4 regions of the Aneurinibacillus thermoaerophilus genome follow, and region 2 is predicted to be linked to each of the others. Evidence: riboswitches for the same ligand, from Rfam matches in the RefSeq annotation. Region 2 holds a riboswitch; each other region holds the start of a gene.
The links. Region 2 has a riboswitch for cyclic di-AMP ahead of K3F53_RS12640 (Na-translocating system protein MpsC family protein). Riboswitches for the same ligand answer to the same signal wherever they lie in the genome.
Positions count from the first base shown of each region.

Region 1: it holds a riboswitch for cyclic di-AMP, as region 2 does, so the genes downstream of both, K3F53_RS13210 (C40 family peptidase) here and K3F53_RS12640 (Na-translocating system protein MpsC family protein) in region 2, are expected to answer to the same signal.
Region 3: it holds a riboswitch for cyclic di-AMP, as region 2 does, so the genes downstream of both, K3F53_RS15615 (C40 family peptidase) here and K3F53_RS12640 (Na-translocating system protein MpsC family protein) in region 2, are expected to answer to the same signal.
Region 4: it holds a riboswitch for cyclic di-AMP, as region 2 does, so the genes downstream of both, K3F53_RS16350 (C40 family peptidase) here and K3F53_RS12640 (Na-translocating system protein MpsC family protein) in region 2, are expected to answer to the same signal.

Region 1 is NZ_CP080764.1:2,537,921-2,542,135, reverse strand. Features, by position in the region: gene K3F53_RS13220 (anion permease) at 1-1,146, shown strand, start outside; gene K3F53_RS13215 (arylamine N-acetyltransferase family protein) at 1,469-2,221, opposite strand; cyclic di-AMP (ydaO/yuaA leader) riboswitch at 2,554-2,680, shown strand; gene K3F53_RS13210 (C40 family peptidase) at 2,689-3,270, shown strand; gene K3F53_RS13205 (SHOCT domain-containing protein) at 3,597-4,215, opposite strand, start outside.
Region 2 is NZ_CP080764.1:2,421,684-2,425,898, forward strand. Features, by position in the region: gene pdhA (pyruvate dehydrogenase (acetyl-transferring) E1 component subunit alpha) at 1-192, opposite strand, end outside; gene K3F53_RS12635 (sigma-54 interaction domain-containing protein) at 555-1,901, opposite strand; gene K3F53_RS12640 (Na-translocating system protein MpsC family protein) at 1,950-2,330, opposite strand; cyclic di-AMP (ydaO/yuaA leader) riboswitch at 2,450-2,607, opposite strand; cyclic di-AMP (ydaO/yuaA leader) riboswitch at 3,029-3,174, shown strand; gene K3F53_RS19935 (potassium-transporting ATPase subunit F) at 3,693-3,755, shown strand; gene kdpA (potassium-transporting ATPase subunit KdpA) at 3,807-4,215, shown strand, end outside.
Region 3 is NZ_CP080764.1:3,022,904-3,027,118, reverse strand. Features, by position in the region: gene K3F53_RS15625 (FAD-dependent thymidylate synthase) at 1-420, shown strand, start outside; gene K3F53_RS15620 (MFS transporter) at 698-1,891, opposite strand; cyclic di-AMP (ydaO/yuaA leader) riboswitch at 2,376-2,507, shown strand; gene K3F53_RS15615 (C40 family peptidase) at 2,515-2,979, shown strand; gene K3F53_RS15610 (S-layer homology domain-containing protein) at 3,260-3,880, shown strand; gene yunB (sporulation protein YunB) at 4,071-4,215, shown strand, end outside.
Region 4 is NZ_CP080764.1:3,168,444-3,172,658, forward strand. Features, by position in the region: gene K3F53_RS16335 (thiol-disulfide oxidoreductase DCC family protein) at 1-324, shown strand, start outside; gene K3F53_RS16340 (sporulation protein) at 385-1,344, opposite strand; gene K3F53_RS16345 (thermonuclease family protein) at 1,493-2,065, opposite strand; gene K3F53_RS16350 (C40 family peptidase) at 2,212-2,736, opposite strand; cyclic di-AMP (ydaO/yuaA leader) riboswitch at 2,738-2,876, opposite strand; gene K3F53_RS16355 (hypothetical protein) at 3,089-3,280, opposite strand; gene K3F53_RS16360 (YitT family protein) at 3,530-4,159, opposite strand.

The DNA.
Region 1 (4,215 bases), 120 kb from region 2:
GTATGTGCAATTATTATTTCTCGCGGTGTTACAAAAACGGGATTAGGTTCTCGTATTGCTTATATATTTGTGAATAAATTCGGAAAGAAAACACTAGGTCTTTCATATGCGCTGGCGTTCACTGACCTTATACTTTCTCCAGCCATGCCCAGTAACTCTGCTCGTGCAGGTGGTATCGTATTTCCGATTATTTCCGCTTTGGCTCATTCATTTCATTCAAAACCTGAAGACGGGACAGAGCGGAAAATCGGCTCGTTTTTGATAAAGACTGCATTTCAGGTCAACGTAGTGACATCCGCTATGTTTATGACGGCGATGGCAGCTAATCCACTTATTGTATCAATGGCTAAAGAAGCCGGCATACAAATCAGTTGGAGTGGTTGGATGCTCGCAGCTATTGTCCCTGGTCTCATTAGCTTACTTATTATTCCTTGGTTCATCTACAAGATTTATCCGCCAGAAATTAAAGAAACACCAAACGCGGCAAAATTTGCGATAGAAAAATTAAAAGAAATGGGGCCGATGAGCAAAGCAGAAAAGAGAATGGTTTTTGTATTTGTAACGGTCTTAGGGTTGTGGATTTTTGGTGAAAAGATTGGCGTGGATGCTACTACAGCTGCGCTTGTCGGTGTGTCTTTACTTCTTCTTACTCAAGTATTAACCTGGACAGATGTTAAAGGTGAGAAGATGGCATGGGATACACTTGTATGGTTTGCCGCACTTGTTATGATGGCAGGGCAACTAAATAATCTTGGGTTAATCTCTTGGTTTAGTAAGGAAATTCAGGGATTAGTATCAGGTATGTCTCCAATGGTAGCCTTGTTAGTATTAGGTATGGCTTATTTTTATAGTCACTATTTATTTGCTAGTGCAACTGCACATGTAAGTGCAATGTATGCTGCATTTCTTGCGGTATCTCTTACTGTAGGAGCACCGGGAATGTTTACGGCATTAATGCTCGCGTTTTTCAGTAATCTGTTTGGTTCTATAACTCATTACGGTTTTGGTCCAGCCCCCATTCTCTTTGGTCCTGGTTATGTATCAGAGGGAAAATGGTGGGCTATAGGATTAGCCATCTCAATTATTAATATTATTATTTGGCTAGGAGTTGGCTCCCTTTGGTGGAAACTACTTGGTTTATGGTAGATAGAGTCTTAAAGAAAAATCTCGCTATCTAAATGGGTGGCGGGATTCGTTGCTACAGGTCTTCCAGAAACAACCCGTTTGTATGATTTACAACACACTTGTGCCACATAATTTTCACCAAAAATAACCTGGCCTTGCGCCGGGTTATTTTTGGTGGCTACTAAATGAAAGTGGAGCCATGTTTGCCATCATGGAGCATGAAAATTATCCTCCCCCTGGATGCTTTAATTTCTATGTAGATGATGTTGATACACTTTGAGAACAGGTGAGAGATAAGGGAGAAGTAGTGGAAGAATTATTTTCCACTGCATATGGAATCAGGTTATAATATTATTCCGAATCGCTGCTTCAAGATTTCGTTTCTTTCTTCGGAAGACAAAATCATCCGTTTAGTTTTTATGGAGTTAATTGTCTCGATTAGTGAATCACCCGAAATAGTGATTCGACCATTAGGTGTAGCAAGAGAACAGATAAGTTTTTTCGTGAAATGAGACTCCGAAGAAGTTTGCTGGTACTGATTCATTTCATAAAACTCGTCAAGTTTACGAGGTTTTTTCGTGAATTTAAATTCTGTAATCCATTCATTCTGCACTAATTTCTGGAAACATAAGGTCTCGGAATTTGACTCACTCGTGATACGGTACGAACCACTGACATCGGTGACAATGTCTCCCGAAAGCTGAAGAGGGCTACGCACGGAATCACCAAACCCGACATCGACGATATAGTCTTTTTCGAGGTGTACTAAAAGAGCCATGTGGTCGAACTCAGGGCCATATGTACCATCACCGTGATGAACCCGGCCAGAAACCAGTGACACAGAGAAACCCACATTTTGTAGAAGCCAACCTAACAGTCCGTTCAATTCATAACAATATCCTCCTCGTTTACTTACAACAATTTTTTGGTAAATTGCTTCAAGGTTTATTTCAATAGGACGGGAGTTTATGATGTCCAAGTTTTCAAACGGGACGGACAGCATGTGACGCATTTGAATGAATTGAAGCGACTGGTAATCGGCGTGAATGTCTTCAATATCAACACCAATACGTTTGAGGTACTCGCGTACGTTCAATCAAATCTCCTCCTATGCTTAACAACTTTTCACGTTGTGTATCTGCCATCCAGAAAATATCACCTCTATAAGTATATGATACACACTTTATTCCCTCAAGAAAATTGATTTGTGTTGATAAAAAATTTTACTACATATATGAAGCGAAAGCAGGAGCAGAGCTTGATTTTATCAAAAATTAGGAAGATCTTCGGTTCTTTTTATTTTTGGGCAAGTCTAATATATTAACTTAATGTGCATATACCGGGACTCATTATTGTCGGAAATACATGGGGACACACCCATCCCTTTACTAATGTACCGCTCGTCTTTATACGGTAAGGTAAGAAAGGATTCAATGAATGCCTAGTCCATCAATTGGAACGGGGGAATCATTTTATGGGGTGAAATCGTGTATACGATCGGGCACCTTTCAACCGAACCCGTCAGCTAACCTCGGAGGCATGGGAAAGGGAGAGTGTAATAATTTGTTAAAACGCATGATTACTATTGCAGGAATGACTGGGGTTTTGCTTACCGGAATGAGTAACTTGGTACCTCAACAAGCTCAAGCACAGCAAGTTGAATCACAGCAAGGCGAAGCATATACATGGCCTCACCAGGTGAGCACCAAACAACAGACAGATCCATTTACAAACAATAGGCCAACGCAAAGTGCTAATTTAACTACTGGGTCAGCAACAGGACTTCAGATCGCTAATTATGCCAAACAGTTTATCGGTATACCGTATGTACATGGAGGAAGATCCCCGCAAACCGGATTCGATTGTTCAGGATTTACTTCATATGTGTACAAGCATTTCGGCATCTCGATATCAACTGGTCCTATCGGACAACTGAAACAAGGCTACCAAGTAAGCAAATCCGATATGCAGCCTGGTGATATTGTCTTTTTCCATTCGGGATCACGTAGCGGCTATCACGAAGGAATATATATCGGAAACAATCAGATGATTCATGCACCTGCTCCAGGTAGAGGTGTACAAATCACCGATCTAAGTTCGTCATGGTGCCAAAGCCACTTTGCACAGGTACGCAGATACTTTTAGTTTATAAATCACTTTTCTTTAAAAGAGAGAGCACTGAAAAACGATTGCATTTTCTGTGAACTGAGTGCTGCTGGATTATTTCCAGTGGCATTCTTTATTTTTGTTAACTTTAACTATTCACTTTCTTAACATACGGATTCATTTATAACGAATGGTTAAACTCATAAATGTTTCCTTAGTGACATAAAGCTAGGGGATTTAATTGCTTATTAGGAAATACAAGAAAAAGCACCCATCTTCCGCTTTACGGAAAAAAGTCGGGTACTTTTTCGGTGCTCTCCCGTTTAGGTGGAGGGGCTTTAGATTCTTAGGTTTCAATGGATGGATTAACGCATAAAGCCAATTGTCTTTTCTTCATTTTTCTTAGATTGTATTAACTCTTTCTTTATTTCATTAAATTCTTCTTCCGAGATTATATTTTGTTCTTTAAGCTGTGATAGCCTAAATATTTCTGCGGAAATAGAAGAAGGTTCTAAATTATGATAGTGAATATGGTTGTAGTATTTTTGATTAATATATTTCTCTTTTGCTTGCTGTAATTCTTTTATGAAATCATGTACTTTTTCTGACGAAGGAATATTTTCAAAAAAGACAATGTCTGTTTTATGATCAGATAAAGAAGTATAAGTATTATAATTAAACCAAAACATTATCCAAAAAAAACATGAGATAGGTGAATAAAAAGTCAAAGAGTCTAGCGCTTCTGCTTTATCAGTGTTAGAACTTGCAAACAAATAGTCCCATGCCATCATGGCACTTATTAACGTAAAAATGATAGCTGCAATAAAGGATTTTTTAGGGAATACCGAGAAAGATACCTGATTTTCAGGAATATCTTCGAATTTAATAAGTTTGTCATGCTTAAAGAAAAAGCGTTTATAACCATATAATAGTCCATTTTCAGTGATTTTAAAGGTACGTATAACAAACTTGCTTTTTTGTACT
Region 2 (4,215 bases):
TACCTGAGATGCTTCCTGACCTTCAAAAGGCGCATAGGTTCCCATCCTACCTTGTCTTTGTAAGATGATGGACTTCCGGTCAAACATTCTAACACGCAGCATATTCTTATACATCCTAAGCATAAGCGCTTCATCAATTTTTCCTTCGATACTTTCGCGAAGCTCCCCTTCAGGAGTTAAAACCTGGTACATCTCCGCCGTATTTTCCTCGCCCGGTACCGGTGTATTCGCTTTCAATTTGCCAGCCTGCTCCGGTAATCCATTTATGCTTACCGACATTTTTACCTCTCCCTTCATAAAATGTGATGACAACTGTATACATTCCATTGGATACATTGACATCCTATTATCGTTCAAGAGTAGAGAAGAAGTCATGATACTTTCTTTAATTAGCAAGAAGTATACCAAGAAGAAGAGGTTATGTTTTCAATATTTTCAGATTTCATATCAGATTAAATGTAAAATAATGATACATTTTGTTTTTCTTTATGTATCAAAATGAGAAAACAAAGTGAGCATCTCTTATTTTTGTTTAAAAATGATACATAAATTTATCATGAGATACCATATGCTTCCATTTTTCTGTATAAAGTAGCCCGTGATATTCCTAACATTTGGGCAGCTTCCGCTTTGTTTTTGCATTTGCTTACTGCCTCTTTTATTAAAGACATTTCCATTTCTCTCAAAGTAGGGAGTTGAATGGTTGGGGAAGAATCGGATGACGCGGAAGCAATATGCTCTGGCAAATCAGCCAAATCGAGGACTTGATTGTCATCCATAATAATGGCGAGTTCCAGAATATTTTCCAGCTCGCGGACATTCCCGGGAAACGGGTAAGCAAGCAAATGCCGGATAACATCTGGATGTACCTTTTTAACCGTTTTGTTCAACTTATGTCTCATCTTCTTTAAAATATGATGAACAAACAACGGAATATCCTCTTTCCTTTCGCGCAAAGCAGGAATTTCTACCCGTACGACATTCAGACGATAATAAAGATCCTCACGAAATTTCTTTTCCTTGACCAGTTTTTCCAGGCTTTGATTGCTGGCTCCTATAATACGTACATCTACTTTTTTCGTTTTCGTTCCGCCTACTCTAATTAATTCCTTAAATTGAAGCACCCGAAGAAGCTTGGCCTGAACAGATGGAGTTAAATCCTCCAATTCATCCAGAAACAATGTCCCCCCATCCGCGAGTTCAAACATTCCCTGTTTTCCTCCCCGCCTTGCACCGGAAAAAGCGCCCTCTTCATAGCCAAATAATTCACTTTCCAACAAAGTTTCCGGAATGGAAGCACAATTTACAGCAACGAATGGCTGTTTCGCTCTCTCGCTATGGTTATGAATAAAACGGGCCAGCATTTCTTTTCCGGTTCCGCTTTCCCCTTCAATCATGATCGTGGAGTCAACCCGCGCTGCTTTTAAAGAAATTTCCACAATTTTTTTCATGGCAGGACTATTTCCGATCAGCATATCATTCCCGTCAGCTAAATCGGCAAGCGATAACTTTTGCTGGAGATCTTTTATCGTATTTTCCGCTTCTGACAATCTGTGATTCAGCCGCAATATTTCGGTTAGATCGCGGAAGATCGATACAGCTCCCAGAAGCTGTTGCGTTTCGTCATAGATAGGCACAATATTTGAAATAACGACGCTGTCTCCTGCACGCGCTGGAATATCCAGCGCCGGGTAACCAGACTGTAAGACTTTTAAAATATTTGTATCAGAAACGACATCTTTTACATATTGCCCAATGAGCTCCTGTTTTGGGATTCCTGTGATTCGCGAGCATGCTTCATTTACATATAAAACTGTTCCCCGCTGATCAACGATAACGACCCCTTCATGGAAGAGGTTCATAATAGCGCCGCCCTCATCAATAAAATTTTTTACGTTCAAAGCGATCACCTTCCTGTTTTATTCTCGGTGCAAAATGTCTCAAAATTTTTATTTTACATCTACTTTTAGAATTTTCTCTAAATCACAATCTAAAATAAACAATTCCACCTGCTCCCCAAGTTTAGTACTTATATCACTGTGGCTTGAAATCACCTGACAACCGGTAATACGTGAAATCATCTCCTCCGTTTCCACGCTGTGTGACTCACGCAAAATACGCCGCATCTCCTTAACCAGCGGCTTCCCTCGCTCAATTTTCACCAGCGTCTTTTCTTCCTGGGTCAGCACCTCTTTTAAACGTACAATCACCATATCTTTAATAATATATGTCTTCGTTTCTCTTGGTCCTCTGCCGAGAATCTCCCGTAAAAATTTGATATACGCTTCACTGATCGTTGCTTCCATCCTGTTTTTTGATGATTGTCCCATAACAACGTCCCCCCTTTTTTTTCTACCTGTTTTTCTTCATAAAAAAAACCGAAAGAAGAGGATGTCTTCTTCCGGTTTTTCGCACTACAAACAAAGCTGTCACGATAGCAAGACAACGTTCCTCCTCTCGACACGCTTACGAGGTTAGCTGACGGATTCGGGCGTGAGAGTCGCCCTACTTGAATTTGCTATTCAAGATTCACCCCGTGCGGCTTATAATTTTGAATACCGCGGTTGGTTCCCCCGTTCCCTATTTGGGACTCAGCGATCAGGTTGGATGTGAATATTTACTTTTTATCAGCACTTCGATTGCCATCATTTCAAAATACATCAATGGGATGGATTTATATTATGTGTGCTGTTCACTTTTTGTAAAGAAGGATTAGCATTTATAAAGCGAAGAAAATCTAAATTTTTTTCAAAAAAACTTTTACTTTTCTTCTATATTCTCTTTTTTTTACTCTTTTTCTTTTGTTTGCTCCACTGCATAAAATAAAAATATTTTTCTTGCATGGCCCTGCTTCAACATAAAAAAAACAGATAATACGAAGAAATCGTAAAAAATAAGGAGATATAGTAAGAATATAAATGATTTTATCATTTTATTATTTTAACAAAACGTAATTTAGCTATTTTTTGTTTAAATTTTGGGTTTTGTTTTTTGTTTCAGTCCTCTTATAATGATTCACATAAAACAATTGCAAATTCGGCCTAATTCCGGAGCATCCGGAAGCGGAGGACCCACGTATTTGGGGTTAATCCTTACTTTTGTAAGGAGGGATGAGAATCGCTCTTTCGCCATCCTACCCGTCAGCTAACTTCGTCGGCTAAAGCGAAGGAGGTCTTGAGACCGCCTATTTGAGCAGTCTTTTTTTATTGTGCTTTACCGCCAGTAAAATGAGCCGCTCTTATATTTTGCAGGTCTTTTTATTTTTGAAAAAATCAAATAACACTGTTTCAAGAAAAAGAACAGGGAGACAGAATGCAAGTCCAACCAGAAGGGATGGGCAGGCATTAGGTAGACCGATCGTGCTTTTTCTCCAGCAGTGAATCGCATGATAAACCGGACTTACATGGGAACTTTTTTATCCGTTGCCTCTAATGGAATGAAAAAGTTCTGGTGTACTGGCGTCTATTACACCCGGTTTTCTTTCATCATGCGTTTCAAACGGAGAAGAGGTATGCATCGGTCTATTTTTTTTTTTAGAAAAAACTACGCGATATCCAAAAAAGGAGGATGGAGGAATGTTTCATGATGTCATCACTATCGCTCTATTTGTAGTATCATTCCTGATTTTTTGGGGATTTGCCTGGTTTTGCGATCGAGCATAAGGAGGTGATTGATCGATGGTTGCACTTAGCATGATTGCATTCCTTGCTATTGTTTATTTAATTTTCGTCCTTATGAGACCCGAAAAATTCTAATGCTACCTCTAATGCTACCAATGTCGATGACGAGGAGGAACGAAAATGAGTATAGGAATTATACAAGTAGCTGTCACTCTATTGATTGCATTACTATTAATCAAACCGGTAGGAAGCTATCTGGTTAACGTATTTAGCTATGAAAAAACCAGACTGGATCGTGTATTTGGGCCGGTTGAACGTTTATTTTATCGGATAATGGGTGTGCATGAAGAACAATCCATGGACTCGAAACAGTATGTGACCGCTGTGCTATTCTCTAACTTCGTTATGATGATACTCATATACGCTGTACTACGTCTCCAAAAATATCTGCCGTTCAATCCGGATGGTATTGATAATATGCCAAGCGCACTGGCTTTTAATACAGCAGCATCTTTTATTACGAATACCAACTGGCAGGCCTACAGCGGAGAAAGCGGACTGTCCTATCTCTCCCAAATGCTGGCCATCACATTTC
Region 3 (4,215 bases), 600 kb from region 2:
TGCTCCGAAGGCTGTCATCACCAGATTATCCGGCATCGTGCGTTCGACTTTTCACTTCAACTTCCGGATACGCGTTACGGCTTGATTCTTCCACAAGAAGCAGTGGAAGCATCCGGCACGCCAGAAGCGGAGCGCATCATCAATACATTGCTGACTATGCGGGCAGAGTCGCACCGATTGTACAATGAATTGGTGGAGAACGGCTTAATTGGCATCGCGCCATATGTTGTCTTGAACGCTAACGCGCGCCGATTGCCGTTTTATGCAAACATGTACGGACTGGCCCATTTCGTGACGCTGCGTAAGGAAGAATACGCACAGGATGAAATTCGCAGCGTGGCCTTTCAACTTGAACGCATTTTCCATGATATGGAACATTCTTTGCCTGGATTTGAGATGGATCGGCATTTGAAGAAATAAAAAAGCGCTTAGGGCGTTGGGCTACATGTTTTGTCCGTTCGCTATTCACGAACTTTCCCTTCTTTCTGTTGCTTAATTGCTTAAAAAGTAAACTCGATCGCAAAGCTGTTCTCTAAGCGGAGCACACAAAACATCTTGGTCGCTTAAGACACAAGATAGTTGTGTGCTCTTTTCCACTTTTTAACGGCTTTGTTGCAGTACAAAAGGAAAAATCGCGCAAAAAATCAATCAAGCCCGGGAAGAAGAGGTGAATGGATAAGTTGCTTAACATGAGAACCTAGGCGCTTTTTTTTGCACTCTTAGCCAGATAAAGCGAATATGTTATAAGATACAGTCCCATGAATACAATCGAAATACGATACATGACCGCGTAGCTGGTTGCCGTTGCTATGGTGCCGAGCAGCATAGCACCCGCGCCGATTCCCAGATCAAATCCGGAGAAGAACGTGCCGTTGGCGGCGCCACGCCGGTTGGGTGCCACCCTGTTAATCGTCCACGCCTGTAAGGTCGGCTGAATAGCGCCAAACCCGATGCCGTAGAATACAGAAGCAAGAATAAGTGACAACAAATTATTGGAATAAGATAAAAACAGCAATCCTACAGCTGTGAAGAATGCCCCTGGCAGCAGGATCCATACGTGTCCACGCCGATCAAACAGTTTGCCCGCCACAGGACGGACGATCATAACCATGAGAGCGTGAGTCAGAAAGAACCATCCTACGTTTGTAATTCCTGCTTCTTTGCCGAACAGCGTAATAAAGGTAACAATCCCGCCATATGTAAGCCCGAGCATTATTGCAAGAAATGAAGGAAATAGCGCCTTTACCTCTAACCATTCATCGAGTCGGTTACGATGTTTTGGCTCCGGAGAAGGAACGAAAACAGAAACATCTGGATAGCGAATGATCTGGGAAAGCAGAAAGCTTATCACAGCAAGCAATGTAGAAACAAAAAACAGCATTCCGAAGCCGGTTTTTTCTACAAGCCAGATGCCAAACAGCGGTGCAAGCGCCATCGCCAGCGTAGAAGAAAGGCCATAGTATCCCATGCCTTCTCCACGTCGTTGCGCCGGAATAATGTCAGAGACGACCGTTCCGAAGGAGGTGGTAGCAATTCCCCATCCGATGCCATGAATGACTCGCAGACTTAAAATAAGAAATACGGTTGTTGTCCAGTAGTAACCTGCCACCGAAAGAATGAAAATAAGCAGACCGATAGCCATTACTTTTCTCCTGCCGAGCGTGTCAAGTGCTTTTCCGGCGAACGGGCGAGCAAGCAGAGCGAATACGGTAAAAATCCCGATAACAAGCCCAATAGAGAATTCGTTGCCGCCGCTTTGCTCCACATATACAGGAAGCGTTGGGATTAACATTTGAAAGCTGGTAAACAGAAATAGGTTCGATAGGGTTGTCAATATAAAATCCCGGGTCCAAAGGGCGGGAGAAACGTCAGTTCGCGAGGGAGCTTTCATATGCTCATCTCCTTTTTGAGAATGCTTTACCGTAATTTTACGATAATCTCGATAGAATGTCCTTTCATTATATATATGGTTTTGTCAGAAAACGTGTCTTCTAACCAAGAGGAAGCAGGGGTTTTTGTTTGCGTAAAGTGAATCGAAAGAGCAGGAGCGAGAGGGAAAGGGAGGGGAAAACATGAAGAGAAAGCCTTCGCATTTTGCTATGCTAGAGACGGCGCAAACATGATAGGCATACCGGATAGACCGTGGCAGCGTGTTGCTTGCCCCGTTTCCTTTCATATCGAGTAAACATCAGCTTAATATACAGATATATTTCGATAGGTTGCAAAAAAATTCAACAAAATGTGTCTAAATTGTGAACTTTTTCTTCTAATTCTTCTCTTTTTCGATATAATTCGATAAACTGTAAACGTTGTTAGTGGAAAGAGATAGAAAGAAAAAGATTTCCTTAATTATAAGAGGTGGCCTATTATATAGAAAATTTTACTTGCCGAATCCACAGTAACGTGGAACGGGGGACAATTTATTTTTGGGGTGGATCCGTGCAAGCGGAAAGAGACCTTCTCCTCTTAACCCGTCAACTAACCTCGTAGGCATGAAGGGAGTAAAACTAGGCTATGAAAAAAAAGAAAATTATGATATTTGCGATTTCTGGGACAATCGCTCTTAGCGCTTTGTTTGCGCCTATAGGTACCCGTACAGCTTCCGCAGCCGAAAATTCTCTTGTGGAGATAGCAAAAAGTTTAATAGGAACGCCTTATAAGTGGGGGGGAACCACCAAAAGTGGTTTTGACTGTTCCGGATTTTTGAATTATCTCTTCAAAAGAGAAAAGATTTCTTTGCCGCGTACGGCAGCTGCTATGTATCAGAGAGGAACACCGGTTTCTCGTTCTCAGTTACGTACGGGTGATTTGGTATTTTTCAAGACGTCCCGTCGTGCTCCTGTAACACATGCGGGTATGTATATTGGAGACGGGAAATTTATTCATTCTTCCAGCGGCCGTGGTGTTGCTATTAATGATATTAATGATAAATATTACTGGGGAAAACGTTATGTAGGCGCGAAGCGCATCTTGAAATAAGCGGAGTATTTATTTACATACATCTTGCTATTAACTCCTAACTGCCATAAGGACGGTTGGGGGTTTTTTAATTTTTTACGGATGCCCCCCATAAACACGTTATTTAGCTCGAAGAAAATAATTAAGTGGGAACCATATATTTACTGGTTTGCTAACTTCCGAAGGCCATCAGGATACGTTAGATTGGATGGTGATAACATAAAAAATTACTGGTAGAAATAAAGCGGCGTAAGCAGGCTTTATTTATATGAAAATAGTAAGGGAAAGGTGGGTTTTCATCATGAAACGAAAATTTACCAAGCTAGCGTTGGCTATGGGTTTGTCACTAAGTGTGGTTTCTGTAGCTTCCGCGGCCAACTTCAAAGACTTCGACAACTTTTACTGGGCGAAACCCGCAGTGGATAAATTAGTAGCAGAAGGGATTGTGTCCGGTTATAAAGACGGAACGTTTAGACCAGGCAAACAAGTGTCCCGCGCAGAATTTGTAACAATGGCCAACAAGGCGTTTGGCAAGTTCAATGAAAATGCAATTGTTGATTTTAGCGATGTGCATAAGTATCAATGGTTCTATCAGCAAGTTGCTTCCGCTTATCAAGCAGGTTATGTCACCGGATATCAGGGCAAGTTTGCACCGAATAAGCCCATTACACGTTTTGAGGCGGCAGTTATGATGGCACGTCTGCTAGAACTGGATGTGACAAAAGTCGACACCGCGCAAAAGCTTGATGATTTTAATCAAATACCGGTGTGGGCGGTCGGCAGCGTCTCTGCTCTGGTAGACAAGAAAGTGATGAAAGGATATACGGATAACACCTTCCGTGGAGCTAAATATATTACACGCGCAGAAGCGGCTGTGTTGATTGAACAAGCGCGCGCATATCTCTATGGTAAACTAAAGTAATATTGGTATATTTTGTGGCGTTATACTTCTTCCGGCCTGAAAGCGGTGCTTTCAGGCTTTTTGTTTGCTCCCGCTTTCCACAAAGAAGCTATTCTGTTCGCTCCACTTTGGTAAAAGCGGTGCTGGATAGAATGTCTTTTAGTCCTAGACTGCCGGCTTTGGGCATATATTGCAGCAAGGGGGTGGAAACATGGGAAGGAAGAGATGGCGCGGAAGAAACGTTCGTTCCCCGATCCCTTCGAAATATATGTTTTTAATTTCCCTCCTGATTTTTTTGGGTCTTACTTTTCAAACATTCTACTATATAGAGAAAAATATAGAGCCGGCCATTCGTG
Region 4 (4,215 bases), 750 kb from region 2:
GATCCGCAGAGAAACTTTCGTTTCGCTTCCTTACAATCGAATACAGGCCAGCGCTTACTGCAACAATACGGTCTGCCTAGCGATACACTCAACAGTGTCATACTGCTAGACAATGGCAAAGCATATACCAAATCATCCGCAGCGCTCCGTGTGGCACGTAAACTAGGCGGAATTTGGTCCCTGTTGTATGTATTCATCATGGTTCCCCGTCCGCTTCGAGATATAATATATAATTGGGTTGCTCGCAATCGCTATCGCTGGTTTGGAAAGCTAGAAACATGTATGCTACCGCCCCCGGACATAGGCGAGCGCTTTCTGAAATAAAAGTTAAAGCATGAGAAGAAGCCCCGAATTTGTTCCGGGGCTTCCGTTTTCCATGTATGATTATTCGTCTCCACCGTCAAACATATCACCGAAGAAGTCACCGAAACCGCCTCCGTCGTCCCCGCCGTCAAACGCGCTTTCGATTGCGTCTCCCCCTCCTACACCGTCCATCACTTCATCCATAATCTCAGACAAAATCATACCGCCAAGCAAACCGGCAGCAAAGCCGCCCATCGCCCCGGCAAAGCCACCATGACGGTGGTGATGATGGTCATGTTCCATCATTGAGCGTTGATGGAGATACGCGTGCGGATTGTCTACCATTTCTTCCATCACACCGCGCAAATAGTCTGCCACACTTGCAGGATCAGCAAGCAGCTCGTTGGAAAGCGCAACTTCGTGTTTGATTTCCACCTCATGTCCAAAGGAAGGCAGATCCAATTCAAGCAACAGGCGGATTTGCTCCTCTTCGATAGCAGCGATAAACTCTACTTCTTTTACCCTGTCCCGCAAAAATGTGGTCGGGAAAAACTCAAACTCCTGTGCGTAGCCGTTGAACTTGCGGGAATCATGTTTTTCGCGAAAGCCTAACTGCTCAAAAGCAGCAATAATGTTTTGGAAGCGCTGCGGCGGATTAACGCGAATGTAGTCGCGGTCCTGATTGTCTACCCCCGCTGCAATATCGAGATTGGTCACAAAATAATATGCTACCGTATGGCTTGAAATCAGCAGATCTTTCGGCAATTCATACCGAAACGGAAACACCTTTCTTTCTTCCGCCCCAATATTAAAATTGCAGGCAAACGGAATGGTAGCGATAGCCTGCCTGTATTCGTTTTGCTTCGTGCGAATGGCCATCATAAACTGAACGTCGATTTTTTTTATGTATTGTTCGACGGCACCACCCTGAATCACAAGCTCTCCTTCGACTGTATCGCCAAGTATAAACTCGCTATTGCGAAGTACCAGATCTACTCTGGCCGACCCGAATCCCAGCTTCGCCATCATCTTTTTGAACATCTCAACGACTCCCTTCCTTACCGAATGATTCTAACTATCCTGAGATTTTATGCAAAAAATACCTGGCTATAATTGTTATCCGTTATACAGCATAACCTTATTCTTCTATCCGTGTATGCTATACGTGGCAACATTATAAAAGTTTCAGCTATTTTTCCACTTTGCGATCCGGAAATGCTTCCTTAATGTTCTTCCATACGCCGCGCTCCGCTTCCCGCGCTTCCGTTTGCCATTCGCGGATCTGGTCGACGTATTTTACATTCGGCGGAAACGTCGCCAGGCGCGCCAGACCACTTCTAACAAGCGTACCATTGAAAAATTCCCCTTTACCGTCTTTCACATCAAGATATACATAACGCAGCCACCGTCCGTACCGATCCGTGGACTGGACATCTTTTTCAAGCCAAACTTCCTTGCCTTCTAGACGCCTCGTCGTATATTGCTTTGCTTCTTCTCCGAGATATCCTTTCGGCCGGTTTGGTGCTTTCGATTCCGGCGTATCAACAAGAATCAACCGTATCTTCCGTTCTTTTCCCTTCACATTTACCACAAATGTGTCCCCATCCACGACTCTAACCACTTTTGCCTTCTGCAGTTGCTGCTCGTTAACATTTACGACTGCCTTTGTTTCTTGAAAACTGTCCTGGGAACCTGTGCTACAGGCAGCAAGTATCCATACGCAAATAAACCATATGATAGACAAGCTCGCCTTTCTTCCCATGTCTCATCCACTCCACTTCATTTTTGTTCTAGATATGTTTTCCAGATAGAAAAAACTCGCGGACAAATGCTTCGCAAGTTTTTCCTAATCATCAAGATAAAAACCAGCCTATCGACATAGACTGGTTTTTATCTTAGTCATATTTTCTATTTTACAACACGACGGGCAGTTACATAATACTTTTTATACCAAGAACTGTTCAAACTGCTGATCGTAACATTATATTTCGTGTTGGCCATATGCAGAATTTTTCCACTCCCGATATATATACCAACATGAGTAATATCCCATTTGTTTTTCTTAGTGCTAAAAAATACTAAATCTCCTTTTTTTAGCTGGTTTTTTGGAACGTATGAGCCAAGCTTTACCTGTTTGTCATCATCCAGCGTATTTATGTTAATTCCGTTCTTTTTGAATATATAATAAATAAAACCGGAACAATCCATATATTTTCCAGGCACATAGGCATGTCTGTACTTTGCTTTGCCAATCAGGCCTTTGCCAGTATTGATAATATTGTCAATCACACGACTTTCGTTACTGATATTCAAAGTACTTCCGTATTTTGCAGAAATATCTGCAGCTTCTGCCTGCATGGGTGCAGCCATTCCCCCAAGCAAAATTCCTGCTGTTAATAGACTTGCTGTTACTGCTTTGAAATTTTTTTTCATGATTCCCTCTCTTATCTGCCGACGAGGTTAGCTGACGGGTTCGGTCGAAAGACGCCCGACCGCGCATGCGCGGTTTCACCCCAAATCATTGGTTCCCCCGTTCCAACGTGTATCAAAATTGGATTAGGCATATGTTTTGTTTCATGTATACCATAACGTACATAGAATACGATTTCATTATAATAAATGTGGATATGAAGCCTCTTTTTGTAATTAATTTCATATACTTACATCATATATAGACGGTCAGATAAGCCTTTCAATAGGCGAACTCAAACCAATAAAAAAACAAATAGACGGCCCGATTCTGAGCCGTCTGTTCGCTTTCTTTATTTGATTTTATGTTGAGTGACTACAGAAGGAGAGTCTGTAATGGTGTTTCTAACTGCCTATCCAGTATAATTGCAATAATAAGAATAACAAAAAAAATACTGGCTAATTTCATGTAGTTTTTCGGATCTCTGTTTCGCATAACGGAAACAATTGCTAACGTCCCAAATAAAATGAGTCCCGCAAACCCTATAAGTTCCATTAACGCCCACATAAAAATGAAGCCTCCTTTATATGTTCAACCACTTCATCCTGAGAAGCTCCGCATATTCATTAAGATAAGAGTAACATAAGTTCCTGAAAAGACAAAAAGAAAGAAGCATCAAGTATATCATGGCAAAAACAAAAGAAGGTTATCCAGTCTAAAACAGTAGGAACAACCCTATTGTGTATATCTTACTGCTAAATGTCAGCCATACGAAAAACCCCTGCACAGGGGTTTTTCGCTAACCAAATTATCCATTCAAATCATCTGCTCAGACAATTGCTGCTCTCCCTCTTTTTCTTCCCCAAAATGCACAGTCCAGGTAATCACTTTTCCGGCAACAATAACCGCCAGAATCGTATAAAAAAGTTTATCTAAAGGCAAAAAGAATGAAGATAAACCTAATACGATTAAGTCTAAAATGAGAAACACGGTTCCTATCGATATACCGGTACCTTTACTGATAAAAAGACAGAGCAAATCCTCTCCACCCGTTGTTCCGCCATAGCGCAGGACAAGTCCGGCACCATAACCGGTGATAATCCCCGAAAGAACGGAAGCCAGCACCATCATATGGCTAAAATCAAAAATCAACGGTGAATACAATTCGCACAACTCATAAAATAAGGAAAAAGCAAACGTGCCTAAAGCCGTCTTTAAGATAAACTGCGGACTTTTTTTGAAAAGAATCAGGATGAAAAACGGGAGATCAAATAGAAGTATTGTGATTGCAGGTGAAAAGTCAAATACGTACTTAAGCAGAAGAGAAAGACCGACAAAACCACCTTCTAATAAATTGTTTTGGAAATTAATGTGGTAATAGCCAAAAGCCAAAATAAACGTTCCTAACAAAATCATCAAAACCGAGCGAATACTTTGTTTCCTCATATAAGAAGCCTCTTTCCGTAGTAGTGTAATAACAACTAACTACGGCAGAGGTTCTA